2 regions of the Arthrobacter jinronghuae genome follow, and region 1 is predicted to be linked to the other one. Evidence: riboswitches for the same ligand, from Rfam matches in the RefSeq annotation. Region 1 holds a riboswitch; the other holds the start of a gene.
The links. Region 1 has a riboswitch for cyclic di-AMP ahead of N2K98_RS02770 (M23 family metallopeptidase). Riboswitches for the same ligand answer to the same signal wherever they lie in the genome.
Positions count from the first base shown of each region.

Region 2: it holds a riboswitch for cyclic di-AMP, as region 1 does, so the genes downstream of both, N2K98_RS08580 (LysM peptidoglycan-binding domain-containing protein) here and N2K98_RS02770 (M23 family metallopeptidase) in region 1, are expected to answer to the same signal.

Region 1 covers NZ_CP104263.1:569,487-578,796, forward strand. Annotated here, with positions in the region: gene N2K98_RS02735 (helicase-associated domain-containing protein) at 1-402, opposite strand, end outside; gene N2K98_RS02740 (hypothetical protein) at 442-753, opposite strand; gene N2K98_RS02745 (cold-shock protein) at 965-1,348, shown strand; gene N2K98_RS02750 (DUF3027 domain-containing protein) at 1,370-1,951, shown strand; gene N2K98_RS02755 (MFS transporter) at 2,006-3,286, shown strand; gene serC (phosphoserine transaminase) at 3,326-4,453, opposite strand; gene N2K98_RS02765 (metal-dependent transcriptional regulator) at 4,670-5,368, shown strand; cyclic di-AMP (ydaO/yuaA leader) riboswitch at 5,459-5,657, shown strand; gene N2K98_RS02770 (M23 family metallopeptidase) at 5,661-6,425, shown strand; cyclic di-AMP (ydaO/yuaA leader) riboswitch at 6,574-6,732, shown strand; gene N2K98_RS02775 (NlpC/P60 family protein) at 6,736-7,533, shown strand; gene N2K98_RS02780 (NlpC/P60 family protein) at 7,552-8,334, shown strand; gene N2K98_RS02785 (HNH endonuclease) at 8,588-9,088, shown strand; gene mobA (molybdenum cofactor guanylyltransferase) at 9,088-9,310, shown strand, end outside.
Region 2 covers NZ_CP104263.1:1,825,258-1,834,567, reverse strand. Annotated here, with positions in the region: gene N2K98_RS08605 (glycosyltransferase family 2 protein) at 1-556, opposite strand, end outside; gene N2K98_RS08600 (YeeE/YedE family protein) at 818-1,870, shown strand; gene N2K98_RS08595 (sulfurtransferase TusA family protein) at 1,905-2,132, shown strand; gene ligD (non-homologous end-joining DNA ligase) at 2,129-3,151, opposite strand; gene N2K98_RS08585 (MFS transporter) at 3,198-4,379, opposite strand; cyclic di-AMP (ydaO/yuaA leader) riboswitch at 4,968-5,114, shown strand; gene N2K98_RS08580 (LysM peptidoglycan-binding domain-containing protein) at 5,118-5,975, shown strand; gene N2K98_RS08575 (response regulator) at 6,063-6,737, opposite strand; gene N2K98_RS08570 (ATP-binding protein) at 6,734-9,268, opposite strand; gene kdpC (potassium-transporting ATPase subunit KdpC) at 9,272-9,310, opposite strand, start outside.

The DNA of each region.
Region 1 (9,310 bases):
GACCGAGACGGGCAGATAGAACCGGCGCGACGCGTCAGCCTTCGGTGCTCCGGGGTGCGGCTTGGCCCGCCGAAGCAGGGCCAGGGAATGCAGATGGCCCAGGATCGCATCGAGGGATTTGATGGTTGAGCCCGAGATTGCCGTTTTCAGCCATGAAGCGGTGGTGCTGAGCTGGGAATCTTCGTTGGTGGTCAGGTCCACCGCTTCCAGGACCTGCAGCTGCGGTGCCGTCAGTTTCTCGAGGATCCGCTGGACGCTGACACGTGTGGAAGCGCGTGCAGCCAGGGCCTGGAAATCCGGGACGGCAGGGAGCGCCAGATCGGGCCGGGCCGTGAGCAATTCACGCAGTTGGTCATCACTGCGTGCGGCTAAATCTTCGGCCAGAGCTCGAATCGCGGACATCAAAACCACGTTACCTGAGTGGGGAGAAAAACGGACCGATCAGCCCCGGCGCCGGCGCCTGATTCCGTCGATCACCAGGCCCGCCATAAGCAGGAACGCGAGGGGGAGCGCGTAGAGGGAAGCCGCCACCAGCCAAGGCGCCACTGCCTCGCCCCCGAGGGAAAGGATCAGTACCGCAGCGAGCGTGCCCAGTCCGAACAGGGCCAGCACGGCCGCAAGTAGGGTGGCAAACCAGCGGAGCGGTGATTTGCGGGGAGGAACTCGGGGATCCGGCGGGGTGTGGGGTGCCGACATCTGCTTCTCTGCGCTTGCCGCGGGGACCCGGACCTTCTCCGGTGGGGTGTTGCTCATGTTAATTAACGCTAACAGCGGAAAACCGCGGGACAAAGGGGAGGCCTTGGTGCCCCATTCCCTTGTCGGGATATTCTAAAGGGAACAGACTTCCCCGTAGTATCTCCAAAGGTACTCCGGCGCCGCTTCGGGCCTGGCGGGCCAATGCGGGTCACGTCCATTCCTGCGGCAGGTGTCCTGCTGCAATTAAACTAAGAACGAGGTAACCGAAGTGCCCATCGGCAAGGTCAAATGGTTCGACACTGGTAAGGGTTTTGGGTTTCTGGCCACGGACGATGGGCAGGAAGTCTTCCTGCACGCTTCGGCCCTGCCTGCGGGAGTCAGCGAGGTCAAGCCCGGCACCCGCATGGAATTCGGTGTGGCGGACGGCCGCCGCGGACCGCAGGCCCTTTCCGCCCGCATTCTGGAGGCCCCGCCGTCGGTAGCCAAGGCCACCCGCAAGGATGCCGAAGACATGGCCGCGATCACCGAGGACCTCATCAAGCTGCTGGACGGTATTTCCAACGGACTGCGGCGCGGCCGCTACCCGGATAAGAAGCACGCATCCAAGGTAGCTGCCGTCCTGCGGGCCGTTGCCGATGATCTGGATATATAAGGTACGTGCGCTGAAGTGACTATGAGACCGGTAACTCCCTCTTCCGACCCGTCCCCTGAACGTGATGCCGACGCTGCGGCGGATGCTGCTGCTCCGGCGGTGCGCAAGCGCGCCCCGCGCCGGCCGGGGAAGCCCGACGCCGTGCTCGCGGCTGCCGTGGCCGAAGCCCGCGCCGGACTGCTGGACGTGGTGTCCGAAGGCGAAGTAGGCAATTACCTGGGTGCAGCGGCCGACGCCGAACGGGTGGTGACGCACCGGTTCTCTTCCCTCCGTCCCGGCTACCGCGGGTGGTACTGGTACGCCACAGTTGCCCGTATGCCCCGGAGCAAGAAGGTGACAGTCAGCGAGGTGGGGCTGCTCCCCTCGGACGAAGCGTTGCTGGCTCCCGAGTGGGTGCCCTGGTCCGACCGGCTGCGTCCGGAAGATATTGCGGCAGAACAGGAACAGCAGGAACAGGAACAGCGGGCGCAGGAACAGGCCGACCAGGAACAGGCCGATAAGGAACTGGCTGGCCAGGACAACGACGGGCAGCAGGACGAGGCAGGCGAGGACCAGACCGGCGAACAGCACGCCGATGAGACAGGTGCGCAGGAGGACGAATAATCCCGTGACGGTTGCGGCAACAGAGTTCACTATCCCCAAGGGGGCGTTGGACTGATGTTCCGTTCCCTTCGCATCTTCAACTACCGCATCTGGTTTATCGGTGCCCTGGTGTCGAACATCGGCACCTGGATGCAGCGTACGGCGCAGGACTGGCTTGTCTATGACATCCTGACCGACCAGGACGCGGCAGCCATGGGAATAGTCATGGCGCTGCAGCTGGGCCCGCAGCTGCTCCTGGCCCCGTGGTCAGGCCTGATCGCCGACACGTACAACCGCCGCAAGGTCCTCCTGCTCACGCAGGTCAGCATGGGCGCCCTGGGGCTGGCGCTGGGGTTCCTGGTGCTCTCCGGGCATGCCGAGCTGTGGCATGTCTACGCTTTCGCGCTGGCTCTCGGCGTGGTGTCCGCCGTGGACGGGCCGGCGCGCCAGGCATTCGTCTCCGAGGTGGTGTCCGAGCGGGACCTGCCCAACGCCGTCGCCCTTAACAGCGCTTCCTTCAACGGGGCACGGATGATCGGCCCCGCCGTCGCCGGCCTCCTGACCGTGGCCGTGGGCCCGGGCCTGGTCTTCGTACTCAACGCCGTGACGTTCGGCGCCATGGTCATTGCGCTGCTGAAAATGCGTGCCGGCGAGCTGCGCGTGTTGCCGAAGGCGCCCCCGGGGAAGGGCCGCATCCGGGCCGGACTTGCCTACGTGCGGCACCGGCCGGACCTGATCATGGTGATGCTCGCGATCTTCATCGTGGGGACCTTCGGCATGAACTTCGCTATTTACATAGCAGCCATGGCACGTACCGAGTTCGGCCGGGACGCCGGCATTTTCGGCGTCCTGAATTCGGTGATGGCCATTGGATCCGTTGCCGGCGCGTTGCTGTCCGCCCGGCGGGACCGGCCCCGCCTGCGCTTTGTCTTCGGTGCAGCCGGAGCCTTCGGCCTGGCCTGCATCCTGTCCGCCGCGGCACCCAGCCTGATCCTGTTCGCCGTCTCGCTGATCCCCGTCGGCCTGTTTGCCCTGACCCTGATGACCAGCGCCAACGCATATGTCCAGACCACCACGGCCCAGATCATGCGCGGGCGGGTGATGGCCCTGTACTTCGCCATCTTTATGGGCGGCACGCCGCTGGGCGCCCCGGTGGTGGGGTGGGTCTCGAACTCCTTTGGCCCCCGCTGGAGCCTCGGTGTTGCCGCCGCTTCAGGTCTGCTGGCCGCTGCGATTGGTTTCGTCTGGGCCTGGCGCACCTACGGCATGCGTTTCCACTATGACCGGAGCCTGCCGCGCAGGCTGAGCATGACCACGGATATTCCGGATAAGCAGCAGGACCCGGACAACGCCTAGCGTCCGGGTCCTGCTGCGGCCCCTGCTGCGGGGCATGGGTCAGGAATTCGCGATCACATAATCGATGCACTCCAGCAGGGCGCTGACGTCGTCGGGCTCGATGGCAACGAAGGTGGCAATCCGCAGCTGGTTACGGCCGAGCTTGCGGTAGGGCTCCACGTCCACCACGCCGTTGGCGCGCAGGGTCTTCGCTATTGCCGCGGCGTCGATGTCCGCCTCGAAATCGATCGTGGCAATCACGTTGGAGCGGTCCTCGGCGCGGGGAACGAACGGAGTGGCCACCGAGGACTTCTCCGCCCACGAATAGATCCGCCCCGCCGACTCGGCGGTCCGGCCGGCTGCGAAGGCAAGGCCGCCGTTGGCGTTGAGCCATTCGATCTGCGCGTTAAGGGTCACCAGCGTAGACAACGACGGCGTGTTGTAGGTCTGGTTCAGCCTCGAGTTGTCGATGGCGGTCTGCAGGTTCAGGAAGTCCGGAATCCAGCGCTCCCCGGCGTTGATCCGGGCCGCCCGTTCCAGCGCCGCCGGAGAGAACATGCCCAGCCACAGTCCGCCGTCGGAAGCGAAGTTCTTCTGCGGTGCGAAGTAATAGACATCCGACTGGGCCAGGTCCACATCCAGGCCGCCCGCAGCGGAGGTGGCATCAATCAGGACCAGGGAGCCGGCGTCGGCGCCTTCCACGCGCCGTACGGGGGCGGCCACGCCGGTGGAGGTCTCATTCTGAGGCCAGGCATAAACGTCGACGCCGGCCTCCGCTGCGGGCTCGGGGCGCGTCCCGGGAACGGAGGTGATGATGCTGGATGCCGAGAGGAACGGAGCCTTGTTGGTGGCTGCCGCGAACTTTGAGCCGAATTCGCCGAAGGACAGGTGCTGGGCCTTGTCCTGGACCAGGCCGAAGGCCGCAATGTCCCAGAAAGCGGTGGAGCCGCCCACGCCCAGGACAACTTCGTAGCCCTCCGGAGCCGAGAACAACTCGGTGAGGCCTTCACGGACACTGCCCACGAGGTTCCGTACCGGAGCCTGCCGGTGGGAGGTGCCGAGCAGGTTTGCTCCCGCCGCTGCGAGTGCGGACATTTGTTCCGGGCGTACCTTGGAAGGACCGGCACCAAATCGGCCGTCCTTCGGGAGGAGTCCAGCGGGAATTTTCAGTGCGGCGGTATCGCCCATGGCGTGACGCTCCAAGCAGGTTTCGAAGGTGGCGGATATGCACTTCCATTCTGCCGTACACGCCCGGGAGGCGGCGATGTATGACGCCCGCCACCAGACCCTGTGCCCGGCGCCGCGCAATTATCGGGCGGTCCGGCGGATAGGCTAACGTGTTGGCGTACACCCCCGGGCAGCGGTGCGTTGCCCTTCTTCCTCCCTTACTAGGAGCGGCCCGTCATGACGGATCTCATTGACACCACTGAGATGTATCTCAGGACCATCCTGGAACTGGAAGAAGAGAACATTGTTGCCCTCCGTGCACGCATTGCCGAACGGCTGCGGCACTCCGGCCCCACGGTTTCCCAGACCATTGGACGGATGGAACGTGACGGGCTCGTAGTTGTTGCCGGAACGCGCCGGCTGGAGCTGACGGAACTGGGCCGGCGCCGGGCCACCGAAGTAATGCGCAAGCACCGTTTGGCCGAACGGCTCCTTGCCGACGTCATCGGACTTGACTGGGCGTACGTGCACGATGAAGCCTGCCGCTGGGAACACGTGATGAGTGAGCGCGTGGAACGGCGGCTGTATGAGCTGTTGGGCCGCCCCACGGAATCGCCCTACGGCAATCCCATTCCCGGCCTCGAGGGAATCGGCGGGGTGGCGGCGGAAGTGTTCATCACCGGCGTCGTCGACCTGGTGTCCACTGTCGCTACGGCCGAGCCGGGGACCAAGCTTCGGCTGGTCCGGCTGGCGGAACCCATCCAGGTGGAACCCGAACTGCTTTCCCAACTGGACGAAGCGGGGCTGCGGCCCGGAGCCCAGATCACCGCAGAGGTTGTAGGCGGCTATATTTCCGTTCGCGTTCCGGGCATCGAGGGTGCCTTGGAACTGCCTACGGAAGTGGCCTCCCACGTCTTTGTTTCTCCTATTGGGTAACGGAATGGTCACTTTTGTGACATTTACCCTATAGTGAGTTCCGACGCTGAAACACCATCGTTATCCGGTCCGTCCGCCGAGCCCTGCCAGCGGACCGGAGCACCAAACTCGTCCAGGCAGGGGCGGAGGACCCACTTTCCGGCAGCAATGCTGCCTTGGGGTGAAGCCTTTCGGGGGCCGGCGGCATTTCCTGCATAGTTGCAGGCGATGCCCCGCCTTTTCCGGAAAGGCCGAGTTTTCTCTACTCGAATCCGACAGCTAACTTCGCAGGCGATCCATGAGAGGGAATAACTTGTCGAAGCATGCTGCTTCGGGCCGACGCCGCGCGTCAGCTCCTATTGCACCTGCGCGCCCGCGCAACGCCTCACCGTCAGGCCGTCGGCGCGCCGAAACCAAGTCCGTGTCCGTGGGCTGTGCCGCCCAGAAAGTGGCCATTACCGCTGCCACGTCGGGCCTGATCCTCACGGCCGCCATGCCCACGCATGCGGCGGCGGACGACCCGGTCCAGCTCGAGCCGACGGCGATCGACGCGCCCGTCTCGGCGGACCCGAACGCTGATATCGGATTCGCCCGGGCCGGGCTGAGCAGCAAATATGACCCGGACGCCAAGCTGGCCTCCATCACCGTTGCCGCCGGCTCGCATGCAGTCCCTGCCGCGGCGAAGGGCACACTGTCCGCGCCCCTGGACTCTTCTTTGGTGCAGACCTCCGGGTTTGGCCACCGGGTCAGCCCCATTACCGGGGAGCACGGCGAGATGCATAACGGGCAGGACTTCGCCGCCGTCTGCGGTACCGCGGTCAACGCTGCGGCATCCGGCACCGTGGTCTTCGCCGGCTGGCATCCCTACGGCGGCGGCAACCGCGTGGTGATTGATCACGGCAACGGAGTACAGACGACGTACAACCACCTTTCCAACATTGCCGTCACCATGGGCACCGAAGTCGACCGCGGATTCCTGGTCGGCGCAAGCGGTACAACCGGTTCCTCAACCGGCTGCCACCTGCATTTCGAGGTCATGGTTAACGGCGAAGTAGTGGACCCGCTGAATTGGTTGTAAGCGCGTAAATCAATTGGTTGTAACCAGTTGAATATCATTTCGTGATCGGAACGTGACATACCTCAAATGTTGCTGTACGCTCATCCTCGTGCCCGATTCGCCAAAGGTGGGGCACCTTCGAACAGATCGCCTAGCTCTGCCACTGTTTGAAGTCCGTTCGCAGAATCGCATGGCAGAGGCGGGGGAACCAATTTCGGGTTTCGAAAGAAACCCTTGGGGTTAAGTTGCAAAAGGCCATTGGCCGGGCAACCGGGTGACTCCCATCCGAATCCGACAGCTCACCTCGTAGGCAATTGGGAGAGGCAAACTTGTGTCATCACACGCTCATGGCCGCCGTCGCGCTGCCACCGTACAGACCAACCCGATTACTGCACTTTCCAAGGCAGTCAGCAGCAACGCCGGAACCGTAGGCCGCCAGGCCGCCGTCGTAGTTGCAGCATCCGGCCTCGTGCTGGCTGCCGGACTTCCTGCACAGGCTTCTTCCGTTAGCACGGACCGCCAGGCACTCGCAGCAACCCCCCTGAACATCGTGGCCGGCAGCGTTACCGCTCCCGCCAACGCACCGTTCGAGCTTCCCCTGGTTGCCCCCAGCTCCACCTCGGGCGCCGAATACCGCGCACAGGTTGCAGCCGAAGAGGCCGCAGCCCAGGCAGCCGAAGAGCTGGCAGCCTCGCAGGCCGCAGCAACCCAGGCAGCAGCCACCAAGAATGCCGCAGCCGCCCGCACCGCCCCGGCAGCCTCCGGCCCCGCCGTAGTGGCAGCTTCCTCCACCTCGGCAGCTGTCGAAGCTCCGGCTTCCGGCAACGTCGCGGCCGGCCTGGTTGCCTCCGCCTACGGCCAGATCGGTGTGGCGCAGGATTGCACCGCCATGGTCGAGAACGCACTGCGCTCCGTCGGCAAGTCCGTCGGCGACCTGGCCCCCGGCCAGTTCTTCCAGTTCGGTTCCGTAGTTTCCACTCCGGCTCCCGGCGACCTCGTGATCACCGGCGGCCACGTCGCGATCTACGTTGGCAACGGCCAGGTAGTCAGTGGTGGCCTCAACGGCATGAACACCGGCCTGCACGCACTCTCCGATCTGCCGGGCGCCAGCTTCGTCCGCGTCAGCTAAGCCCGGTTTCGAGACAGCATGACTTCGACAATTGAGCGCGCCCGCCACCGGGCGCCGGTGGAACGCACCACCACGCTGAACGCCCTTGCCGGCGCCGTCAGTGCCAACGCCGGAACGGTGGGCCGCCAGGCCGCCGTGATCGCGGCGGCCTCCGGGCTGGTACTGACCACCGGTGTCGCGGCCAATGCCTCCGGGGCAGACGCCATGCGCGACGTCCAGACAAGCACCCTGGATCTTTCCTCGGTCAAGACCCTCCAGGTCTCCGGAAATGCGCCGGTTTCGTTCGAACGGGACAGCATTGCCGGAACCACTCCGGCTCCCGTGGCCGAACCGGTAGCTCCGGTTGCCGAAGCACCTGCACCGGCTGCCGTGGCTGCGGACACGCGTGCCCCTGCCAAGGCGGTTCCTGCTGCTCAGGCCACAACCCTGAGCACGCCGGCCCCCGTGCAGCCGACGCAGAGCGCGCCTTCCGGTGTGGCATCCACCATTGCAGCAGCTGCCTACGCGCAGCTGGGCATCGGCCAGGACTGCACCCGGCTGGTTACCAATGCACTGGCGGCGGCCGGAATCAACCACCACGGCTGGCCTGCAAGCTACCTCTCCCTTGGACGGACGGTGAGCGCAGCTGAGGCCATCCCCGGTGACCTTATCTACTACGCAGACGGCGGGATGGGCATGGCCCACATCGCCGTGTACGTGGGCGGCGGCCAGGCCGTGCACGGCGGTTTCAACGGTGGATCCACCGTTGTGGCTCCGGCCGAGCTCGGCTCCGGCGGCGTCTACATCCGCGTAGGCGGCTAAGCAGCTCCCGGCACAGCATTCCGGCAAGGCCCCTCCTTCGGGAGGGGCCTTGCCTGGTTAAACCCTTGTTGAACCGCAGCCCGGGCACGGACGCAGGCGGGTACTGCTGGCCGGGGCCGGACCCCTGTCCCACCGGCATAAATAGCAAAGATGGCGATCGCGTTCTACTCTTGCATAGACAATCCGATGTGCCGTTGGCGAAGCGGTGTCTTGTACTCACCGGTTCGCGGGCGGCAGGCGAAGAGGTATGTGCATGCGCACTCTCGTTCTGAATGCTGGATATGAACCGTTGGCCGTGATCACTTTCCGCCGCGCCTTGGTGCTGGTCCTGAATGGAAAGGCGAGTGTGGTGGCGGAAAGCGGCGAGCCCGTGGTCGGGCCCAACGAAATCCTCCCTCGACCTTCGGTGATCCTGCTCCACCGGTACGTGAAGATTCCCTACCGGGAGGGCACCGTTGCCACCCGAAGGGGCGTCCTGCGCCGGGATAACCATGAATGCGCCTATTGCGGAAAGGCGGCGGCTACCGTGGACCACGTGGTGCCGCGGTCCCGCGGCGGCGATGACAGCTGGGAAAACCTGGTGGCCTGCTGCCTGCGGTGCAACAACAGCAAAGGGGACCGGACGCTGGCCCAACTCGGCTGGGAGCTGCGGGTATCTCCCAAGGCACCCCGGGGTGCGCGCTGGCAGATCCGCGAGCTGGAACGTCCGTCGCCGCAGTGGGACCCGTTCCTGCAGAATGACACGGCTGCCTGATGTCCGCTGCTTATGATGCAGTGATCCTGGCGGGCGGCCGTTCCACGCGCCTTGGAGGCACACCCAAGGCGCTGCTCCTGGCCGGGGAGCGAACCCTGTTGGAAACCACCCTTGCCGCCGTGCCGGATGCACGAAATGTCGCCGTCGCGGGGCCGCCGGAGCTGGCGAAGCTGCTCGGTTCCACCGTACCGGCCGGGTGCCCGGGGAGACCGCTGCTGGTCC
Region 2 (9,310 bases), 1.3 Mb from region 1:
GACGAAGCTGATAACAGAGGTCCAGGTCATCATGCACGCGGGGATCTCCCCGGTGCACCCGGTTCCTTAGCCGTATCCACATGCTCCGGTGCAGGCCGAAGTTGGACCCGAAGAGCGGCGGGTGCCCCAGCAACAGGTTCATGGACCAGCGGTAGCCGCCGATGTAGAGGGTTTCCGCTATCCACCGGACCACCGGCCCGGAGCCGTAGAACTCCCCCGGTCCGGTGACAGCGGTGTCTTTGCCGGCCTCGAGGAGATCCGCTTCCAGATGCTCCAGCCAGTGCGGCGGAGGCACCGAGTCTGCGTCCAGGCGGGCCAGCCATTCACCGCCCGCCTCATCGAAGCCGCGGAAGGTAGCGGAGGCGACACCGACGTCGGGCTCGTAGATCCTGCGGACGCCCGCTGCCCGGCAGACGTCCGCCGTCGCATCGGTACTGGCGTTGTCCACTACCAGCACCTCGTCCGGCTGCCGTGTCTGCCGGGCCACCGCGCGCAGGCACGCAGCAAGCATGGCGGCGTCGTTATGGGAGGGGATCACCACTGTAATAGTCGACATCGCGTCCTGGCTGCCGGTTGTCCGTTGCCCTCCGATTCTGCCACCGCATGCTTCCCCCGGCCACGGACGGGAAGGCTGCAGGCGGGCGGCACGGTCAAGTGGTGCACTCCGGTGCCGCCTTTGTCCACCTAAGCCGTCACGGCGCTTAATCCGCGGACATGCGGGGCCATATTCCTTGGCGGCCCGAAAGCACCCGGACTAGCGTTGCTCAACTGCGGCACGTTGCCGCGGCATCTCCCCTTTCTCCTAGGAGCAGTTTCAATGCTTATTTCAGGCCTGCTGGTCGGGTTGGCACTCGGATTCGTTATGCAGCGGGGCCGCTTCTGCGTCACCGGTGCCTTCCGGGATGTCTGGGTCACACGCAATACCCGCTGGCTCACCGCGTTCCTGGTGGTTGTGGCCGTGCAGAGCGTCGGCGTATTCGCCTTGGACGCTGCCGGCGTCATTACCCTGCAGGCCGAGGCGTTCCCCTGGCTGGCGACCATCGTGGGCGGCTTCATCTTCGGCTTTGCCATCGTGCTGGCCGGCGGCTGCGCCACCGGAACCTACTACCGCGCCGGTGAGGGCCTGGTCGGCAGCTGGCTGGCGCTGATCTCCTACGCACTGTTCGCGGCGATCATGAAGACCGGGCCCCTGGCCGGCTTCAACACCGCCATGCGCTCCGTGACCGTGGAGCAGAGCAATTTCTACTCCGTCCTGGGTATCTCCCCGTGGCTGTTCGTGGCGGTACTTGTGGCTGCGGTGGCCCTGGCCGTCCGGCACCACCTGGCCAAGCCGAAATTCGCCATGGCCTCCCTGCCGGCGTCGAAAACCGGACTGGCGCACCTCTTGTTCGAAAAGCCGTGGAACGCCTTCGCCACTGCCGTTGTCATCGGGCTCATTGCCACGGCAGCCTGGCCGCTGAGCTGGGCCACCGGCCGGGAGGACGGCCTGGGCATCACCACCCCCTCCTCCAAGCTGGTCAGCTACCTGGTCACCGGCGACGCCGAACTCGTGGACTGGGGCGTGTACCTGGTCATCGGCATCCTGCTCGGCTCCTTCATCGCAGCCAAGGGCAGCGGCGAATTCCGGGTCCGGGTCCCCGACGCCGCCACGGCAGTCAAGAGCCTCGGCGGCGGTGCCCTGATGGGCATCGGCGCCGCCCTGGCCGGCGGCTGCACCATCGGCAACGCCATGGTGCAGACGGCCCAGTTCACCTTCCAGGGCTGGACCGCGCTGATCTTCATGATCCTCGGCACCGGCGTGGCTGCGAAACTCACCATCATGAACCGCCGCCCGGCGCCTGCCTCCGCACGCGTTCCCGTCGGCGTCTAATTCCCCCACCAAAAGCTAGAAAAGGAAATACACCATGGCACAGGTCACCCTGGAAACCAACGGATCCGTCTGCCCCTTCCCCCTCGTGGAGGCCAAGCAGGCCATGACAACGCTTACGAGCGGCGACGAACTCGTCATCCACTTCGACTGCACCCAGGCCACGGACGCCATTCCGCGCTGGGCTGCGGAGAGCGGTTACCCGGTCACGGATTTCTCCAAGCGCGGTCCCGCGGAGTGGTCCATCACCGTGCAGAAGGCCTAGTCCTTCCGACGGGCACGGCTGGGCTGGACCCGCGGCGGCTCTCCCGGCATCTTCGGATAGTCCGGCGGGAAGGGCAGCTCGCCCAGCCCGTCGGCCAGGTCCCGTTCCCACCAGTCCAGCAGGACGTCGATGGACCCCGGCCGGGCTGACATTTCCGCCCAAGGGTCCCCGACAGTGCGCAGCCGCTCCGGGACGGTCTGCATCGTGAAGTCCCCCGGATGCACCCGTTCCAGTTCATCCCAGGTGATCGGGCAGGAGACGGGTGCGTTCGGGAGCGCGCGGGGGCTGTACGCACCGGCCATGGTGCGGTCGCGGTTGGCCTGGTTGAAGTCCACGAACACGCGTTGGCCGCGCTCCTCCTTCCACCAGGCCGTGGTCACCTTGTCCGGCATCCGGCGCTCCACCTCCCTGGCCGCCGCAATCACCGCGTGCCGGACGTCCAGGAATTCACGCTCCGGCCGGATCGGGGCGAACAGGTGGATGCCCCGGTTGCCCGAGGTCTTGATGAACGCGTCGAGCCCGGCCTCCGCGAGGATGGACCGCAGTTCCCGGGCCGGACGCACGGCGTCGTCGAAATCCGTGCCCGGCTGGGGATCCAGGTCGATCCGCAGCTGGTCCGGGTTGTCGGTGTCTTCCGCCCGTGACGGCCAGGGATGGAAAACCACCGTGTTCATCTGGGCCGCCCAAACCGCGGCGGCCGGCTCATCCAGCACCACCTGCGGGTGTGAACGGGCGCTCGGGTATTTCACGGTGACGGCGCGCATCCAGTCCGGCATTCCACGCGGCGGATTCTTGGAAAAGAACACCTCGCCGTCGATGCCCTCCGGAAAGCGCTCCAGCGAGACGGGCCGGCCGCCGTTGGCCCGGATGAATGCCTCGCCCACCTCCGCGAGATAACGGGCCAGATCCAGTTTCGTAATTCCGGGATTCGGCCAGAGGACCCGTCCTGGACTGGAGATGCGGACCTGCCGCTCCCCCTCCGGGCCGGGAACGGTCAAGGTGGTTTCCTCGCGTGCCATGGCTCTGCTTTCCCTCATCGGACAGTGTGGGAAAGAGGTTACCGTGTCAGGCGGCAGGCTTCGCCGGTACCGGTTCCGACGGTGCGCCGGGCCGGTAGTTCTTCCGCCCGTGGACAAAGTGGTACAGCACCGTGGAGGCCAGCAGGACGGCGGCCAGCACCCAGTACATGCCGTGGAATCCCATCAGCGGCAGGAGCATTCCCAGCAGCAGCGGGCCAAGGCCCACCCCGGCATCCATCAGGATGAAGAACGTGGACGTGGCCAGGCCGATTCGAGCCGGCGGCGCCGTCGTCACGGCAATCGCCTGCGCACACGGCATCAGCGCACCGAAGCCGAACCCCACGAACACGCCGGCCAGGGCCAGCACCGTGTCATTGGGGGCGTAGGCCAGCAGCGCCAGGCCGACGGCGAAGGACACGAGCGTGGGATAGACCACGGCGTTGTCGCCGTGCCGGTCCTGGATGCGCCCCACAAACAGCCGTGAAACCAGCACCACGCACGCATAGACCACAAAGAAGAGGCTGGCGCCGAGCACCAGGCCTTCTGTCTGCGCGTAGGAGTTCAGGAAGGAGAGGATGCCGGCATAAGCCGCGCCGGCAATAAACATCACCGATGCAATGGCCAGGGCCGACGGATCGATGATGTCCGTCAGGTGCATCCGCCACTTGTTCTCCTGTTCCTCGGCCGTTGGCGTGCGTTCAGGCAGGGACAGCACCAGCGACAACACCAGTGCGACGGCAGCGCAGCCGGCAGCAAACAGGAACAGCGCGCGGTAACTGACGGACTCCGCCAGGAACACGGCCAGGAACGGGCCCACTGCAGTGGCCAGCGTGGTGGAGATGCCGAAGTAGCCGGTGCCCTCACCCCGCCGGTGGACGGGAATCAATCCCATTACGGAGGCGGAAATACTCGTGCTGGCCGCTCCGAATGCCATGCCGTGCAGGATCCGGACGGTCAGGAGCAGCGCCAGGCTGGACGCGGGGATGTACAGCAGCGACGCGACCACGAACACCGCAAGGCTCACGACCAGCAGCCTCCGCCGCCCCACGAAGTCCAGGAACTTGCCGGCGAACACCCTTGCCGCCAAGGCACCGAGGACGAAGGATCCGGAAGCGAATCCGGCGGCACTGTCGGATGCGGAGAACTCCTGCACCGTATAGAGCGCCATGGTGGTCATCAACAGATAAAACACCAGTGAGATAAAGAGATTGGTGATGATCGCCAGCACAAATCCCCTAGTCCATAATTTAGAACCGCTGCCAGCCACTGCCTTCTCCTGTTTGCTCGGAACAAACGACCCATATTGAAAGGCCGCCTAACAACCTTACGCGCCGTCTCCGCCGGCCGGGAAATCGGCCTGCTGCCTCCGTCCGCGGGCTGGATTGGAGGAAATTTCAGTGATCCCGGACACTTTTTGCCCGTGCCCTGGTGCGGTTGTGACGCAGGGGAAAACATCAGTCACTCCTGTACCGGAGGGTGGACTTCTCCGACCCCAAGTCGCCCCGGGCTGGACGCCGTTTCCGGAGTAGTGATACAGCTGTTACCAGTGGGATCACACGCGTAACACCTGCCACGCCGCCTGGAAACTGCGGGCCGATCGGCATAAAGGGCGACGCTGTTAATATTGAGACTGGAGCAGGCCGAAGTGGCCGTTGAGGCCTATTTCGGGTAGCATATCGCGCCCCCGATCACACGCCTGAGAGAAGCAGATCACACAATGGTTATCCAACCGTAACTATCTTGTACGGTTATACCCATGCCGCTTTCTGATGCGGCTCCCCCGGGCTTGTTACCTAGCTCTGCCGCTGGTCCCGGGGTCCACAGAACGCACAACCACGGCAGAGGCGGGGGAACCAATTATGGGTTCCTTGAATCCTTGGGGTTAAGTCTCCGGTTTCACCGGCGGCCGGGTGTCTCCCATCCGAATCCGACAGCTCACCTCGCAGGTATCGGGAGAGGTTATTACATGACTTTCAACAAGACTCGTGGACGCCACCGCGCCGAGAACACCGTCGCAGCAGGCCGTGCACGGACCATCGGCAGCACCGCAGCCGTCGTCGTTGCCGGCTCCGGCATCATGCTCGGTATGGCCGCACCGGCCTCCGCCGGTGTTGTCGCCAACGACAACTACACCCCGGCACAGGCCGTTGCACCGGCTGCTCCGGTAGCTGCCGCACCGGTGGAAGCCGCACCGGTAGCTGCCCCCGCAGCTGCTGCCGCCACCCACACCGTTGTATCCGGTGACACCCTGGGCCAGATCTCCGCCGCTTACGGCGTTGGCCTGGACTCCGTCCTGGCACTCAACGGCTTGTCCCTGGCATCCATCATCTACCCCGGCGACGTCATCACCGTTGCCGGCGAAGCTGCTCCGGCTGCCGCACCCGCTGCGTTCTACGCCGCTCCGGCAGCTGCAGTAGCTGCACCGGTTGAGCCCGCCAACACCGGCGTGGTCACCACCCAGTCCACCAACATCACGCCGGCTGCAGCAACCCCCGCAGCCAGCGGCACCAATGCCATCATGCTGGCTTCGGCACAGTCGCAGCTGGGCGCAGCCCAGGACTGCACCGTTCTGGTTGAGGTTGCCCTGCGCGCCGCAGGCCACAGCGTCGGAGACCTCGGTCCCGCACAGCTGGCCGCCTACGGCACCCAGGTCTCCACCCCGGAGCCCGGTGACATGGTCTACTACGCTGACGGCGGCATGGGCCTGGCCCACATTGCCATCTACATCGGCAACGGCGAGGCCATCCACAGCGGCTGGAACGGCAACCAGACCGTAGTCCAGTCCGTCAACGTCGGCTCCGGCCCCGTGTTCTACCGCGCATAAGGCTTCCTAGCCCCACAGCGCCAAAATGAGCGTCCGACCCGCAAGGGCCGGGCGCTCATTGCGTTAAGCGGTCAGCCCCCGGACGCATCAGGGCACAAACCGGTAGCCCATGCCGTGTTCGGTCAGCAGGTGCTCCGGAGCAGCAGGGTCACGCTCCAGTTTCCGCCTCAGCTGTCCGATGTACAGCCGCAGATAGCCCGAGTCCGTGGTGCCCGGCCCCCAGACATTGGTCAGCAGCGCCTGCTGGGTGACCAGCATCCCCGGATGGGCGAGCAGTTCGGACAGGAACCGCCACTCGGTGGGCGTCAGGCGGATGTCCGAGCCGTCGTCGAGCCGGGCGATGCGCCGCGCGGCGAGGTCCACCCGCACCGTTCCGAACGTGATTTCGCTGGGGCCGGCAGCCGCGGGCGATCGGCGGGAAAGCGCCCGGATCCGGGCCAGCAGCTCCTCGGTGGAGAAGGGTTTGGTGACGTAGTCATCCGCCCCCAGATCCAGCGCCCGGACCTTGTCCGCCGGGTCGATCCGGCCCGAGACCACCAGGATGGGCACGGCACTCCAGCCACGGACGGCCTCGATGACATCCATGCCGCTGAGCCCCGGCATGCCCAGGTCCAGCACCAACAGGTCCGGATGGGTGTCCACGGCCTTCCGGATTGCGGCGCTGCCGCTTTCCGCTGTCACTACCTCATAGCCGTAGGCGCTCAGGGTGATCCGCAGTGCCCGGAGGATCTGCACGTCATCGTCGGCGATCAGGATCTTCATCCGGCCACCGCCGGGGAGTGTTGTCCACCCGCGGGGACGCGGTGCCTGGCGGCCGGCAGTGAGAGGACCATGGTCAGTCCGCCGCCGGGGGTGTCTTCGGTTTCCAGTGTTCCGCCCATTCCTTCCGTAAATCCCTTGGCCAGGGCCAGGCCCAGGCCGAGCCCGGTTGAATTATCGATGTCCCCGAGCCGCTGGAAGGGCACAAAGATCTCACCCCGCCGCTGCTCCGGAACGCCCGGTCCCGAGTCTATGACGCGGATTTCCACCCGGCCGGCAAACTCGCTGACGGACAGCACGCATTTGACGCCGTCCGGGCTGAAGCGCACCGCATTGGCCAGCAGGTTGACCAGCACCCGCTGCAGCAGCACCGGATCCGCCAGGACCACGCGGGGAACCGTGGGGATCTCCAGTTCCACGTCCGCCGGGCCCAGTTCCAGCTCCTCGAGCGCGGGCAGCACCGCATCCACGACATTCAGCGGCTCCAGGCTCACCCCGACGACGCCGGCCTGCAGCCTGCTCACGTCCAGCAGGCTGGTGACCAGGCCGGAAAGGGAGGCCAGCGATTCCTCGGCGGTGGCAAGAAGTTCGCTGCGGTCCTGCTCGGACCAGGTGACGTCCGTGGCCCGCAGGCCGGTGACGGCCGCGGTCGCGGCGGTCAGCGGACGGCGCAGGTCGTGCCCGACGGCGGCCAGCAGCGCCGTGCGGACCTTGTCCGCCGCGGCCAGGGAGCCCAGTCCCCTGGCGGTTTCTGTCAGTTCCCGGTGTTCCAGTGCTGCCTCCATCTGCGCGGTGATGACCGCCAGCAGCCGCCGGTCAGACGCCGCCAGTTCGCGCCCCCACAGGTCCAGGAAGCACCGCTCCCCGACCGGCAGGCGGGTCAGGGCGGGGTCGTCGGGCGAGACGGAGGCCGGCCAGTCGCCGTCGGCATACAGGTCTTCACCCTCTGACCGGATACGTGCGGCGCTGACATTGAAGGCCTCGCGGGTGCGGCTCACCAGGGCACCCAGTGCGTCCTCCCCGCGCAGCACGCTGCCGGCGACGGACGCCAGCAGCTCGGATTCCGACGCCGAACGCCGGGCGGTGCGGGCGCGCCGGGCGGCGGCGTCCACGACGTAACTGACGAGCATCGCGTTTACGACGTAGAGTCCCAGCGCAAGCATGTGCGACGGCGTGGCCACGGTAACGGTGTAGAGCGGCTGGATGAAGAAGAAGTCCAGGGTCAGGCCCGAGAGCAGGGCGGCGAACAGCGCCGGCCAGATGCCGCCGACCAGGGCCACCAGGATGACCAGCAGCTGGTAGCTCAGCACGTCGCCGGTGATCGTTTCGGAACTTCGGGCCGTGACCAGTCCGGCCGTGAGCAGCGGGCCGCCCACCAGGGCGAAGGCGAAGCCCAGCAGGCGCCGGCGCACCGAGAGGGCACTGCCGAAATGCGGGAGCACCAGGGTCCGGGCGGCGGCCGAATGCGAGACCATGTGCACGTCAATGTCGCCGGACTCACGGATGACCGTGGCGCCGATTCCCGGCCCGGACAGCAGGGCGGCGATCCGGGGGCGCCGGCTGACGCCCACCACCAGCTGGGTGGCATTGACGCTGCGGGCAAAGTCCACCAGTGCACGCGGAACGTCGTTGCCCACCACCTGGTGGAAGCTGCCGCCGAGCTTTTCCACCAGGAGCCGCTGTGCGGCCAGCTCTGCCGGTTCCGGCCCGCGCAGTCCGTCGGCTCCGGAGACGTGGACGGCCAGCAGCTTGCCGCCGGCGGACCGGGCGGCAATCCGTGCCCCGCGGCGCAGCAGGGTGCGCCCTTCGGGGCCGCCGGTGAGCGCCACCACCACCCGCTCCCGTGCCTCCCATTTGCTGCTGATGCCGTGCTCTTCGCGGTAGCGGTTCAGGGCTGAATCCACCTCGTCGGCCAGCCACAGCAGCGCCAGTTCGCGCAGCGCCGTCAGGTTTCCGAGGCGGAAATAGTTGGACAGGGCCGCGTCCACCCGTTCGGCGGGATAAATGACGCCGTCGGCCAGGCGCCCGCGCAGCGACTGCGGCGTGAGGTCCACCAGCTCCACCTGTTCGGCTCCGCGCAGGACGGCGTCCGGCACGGTTTCGGCCTGCAGGGTGCCGGTGATCTGCTCGATCACGTCGTTCAGGGAATCGATGTGCTGGATGTTCACGGTGGACAGGACGTTGATCCCGGCGTCGAGCAGGGCCTGCACGTCCTGCCACCGCTTCTCGTGCTGCAGCCCGGGCACGTTGGTATGGGCCAGTTCATCCACCAGCGCGTATTCCGGCGCCCGGGCCAGGACGGCAGGCAGGTCCATCTCCTGCAGTTCCAGCCCGCGGTGGCGCAGGACGGCGCGCGGGACGGTCTCCAGGCCTTCGGCCACGGCGGCCGTCCCGGCACGTCCATGCGTTTCAACCAGTGCGATGACGACGTCGGATCCCTCATCCCGGAGGCGGCGCCCCTCTTCGAGCATGGCGTAGGTCTTGCCCACGCCGGGTGCCGCCCCCAGAAAAACCCTCAGTTGTCCTCGCGTCATGGACTAAGTGTCCAGCTCCGCCAGCGAAATGTTCAAAAGCAA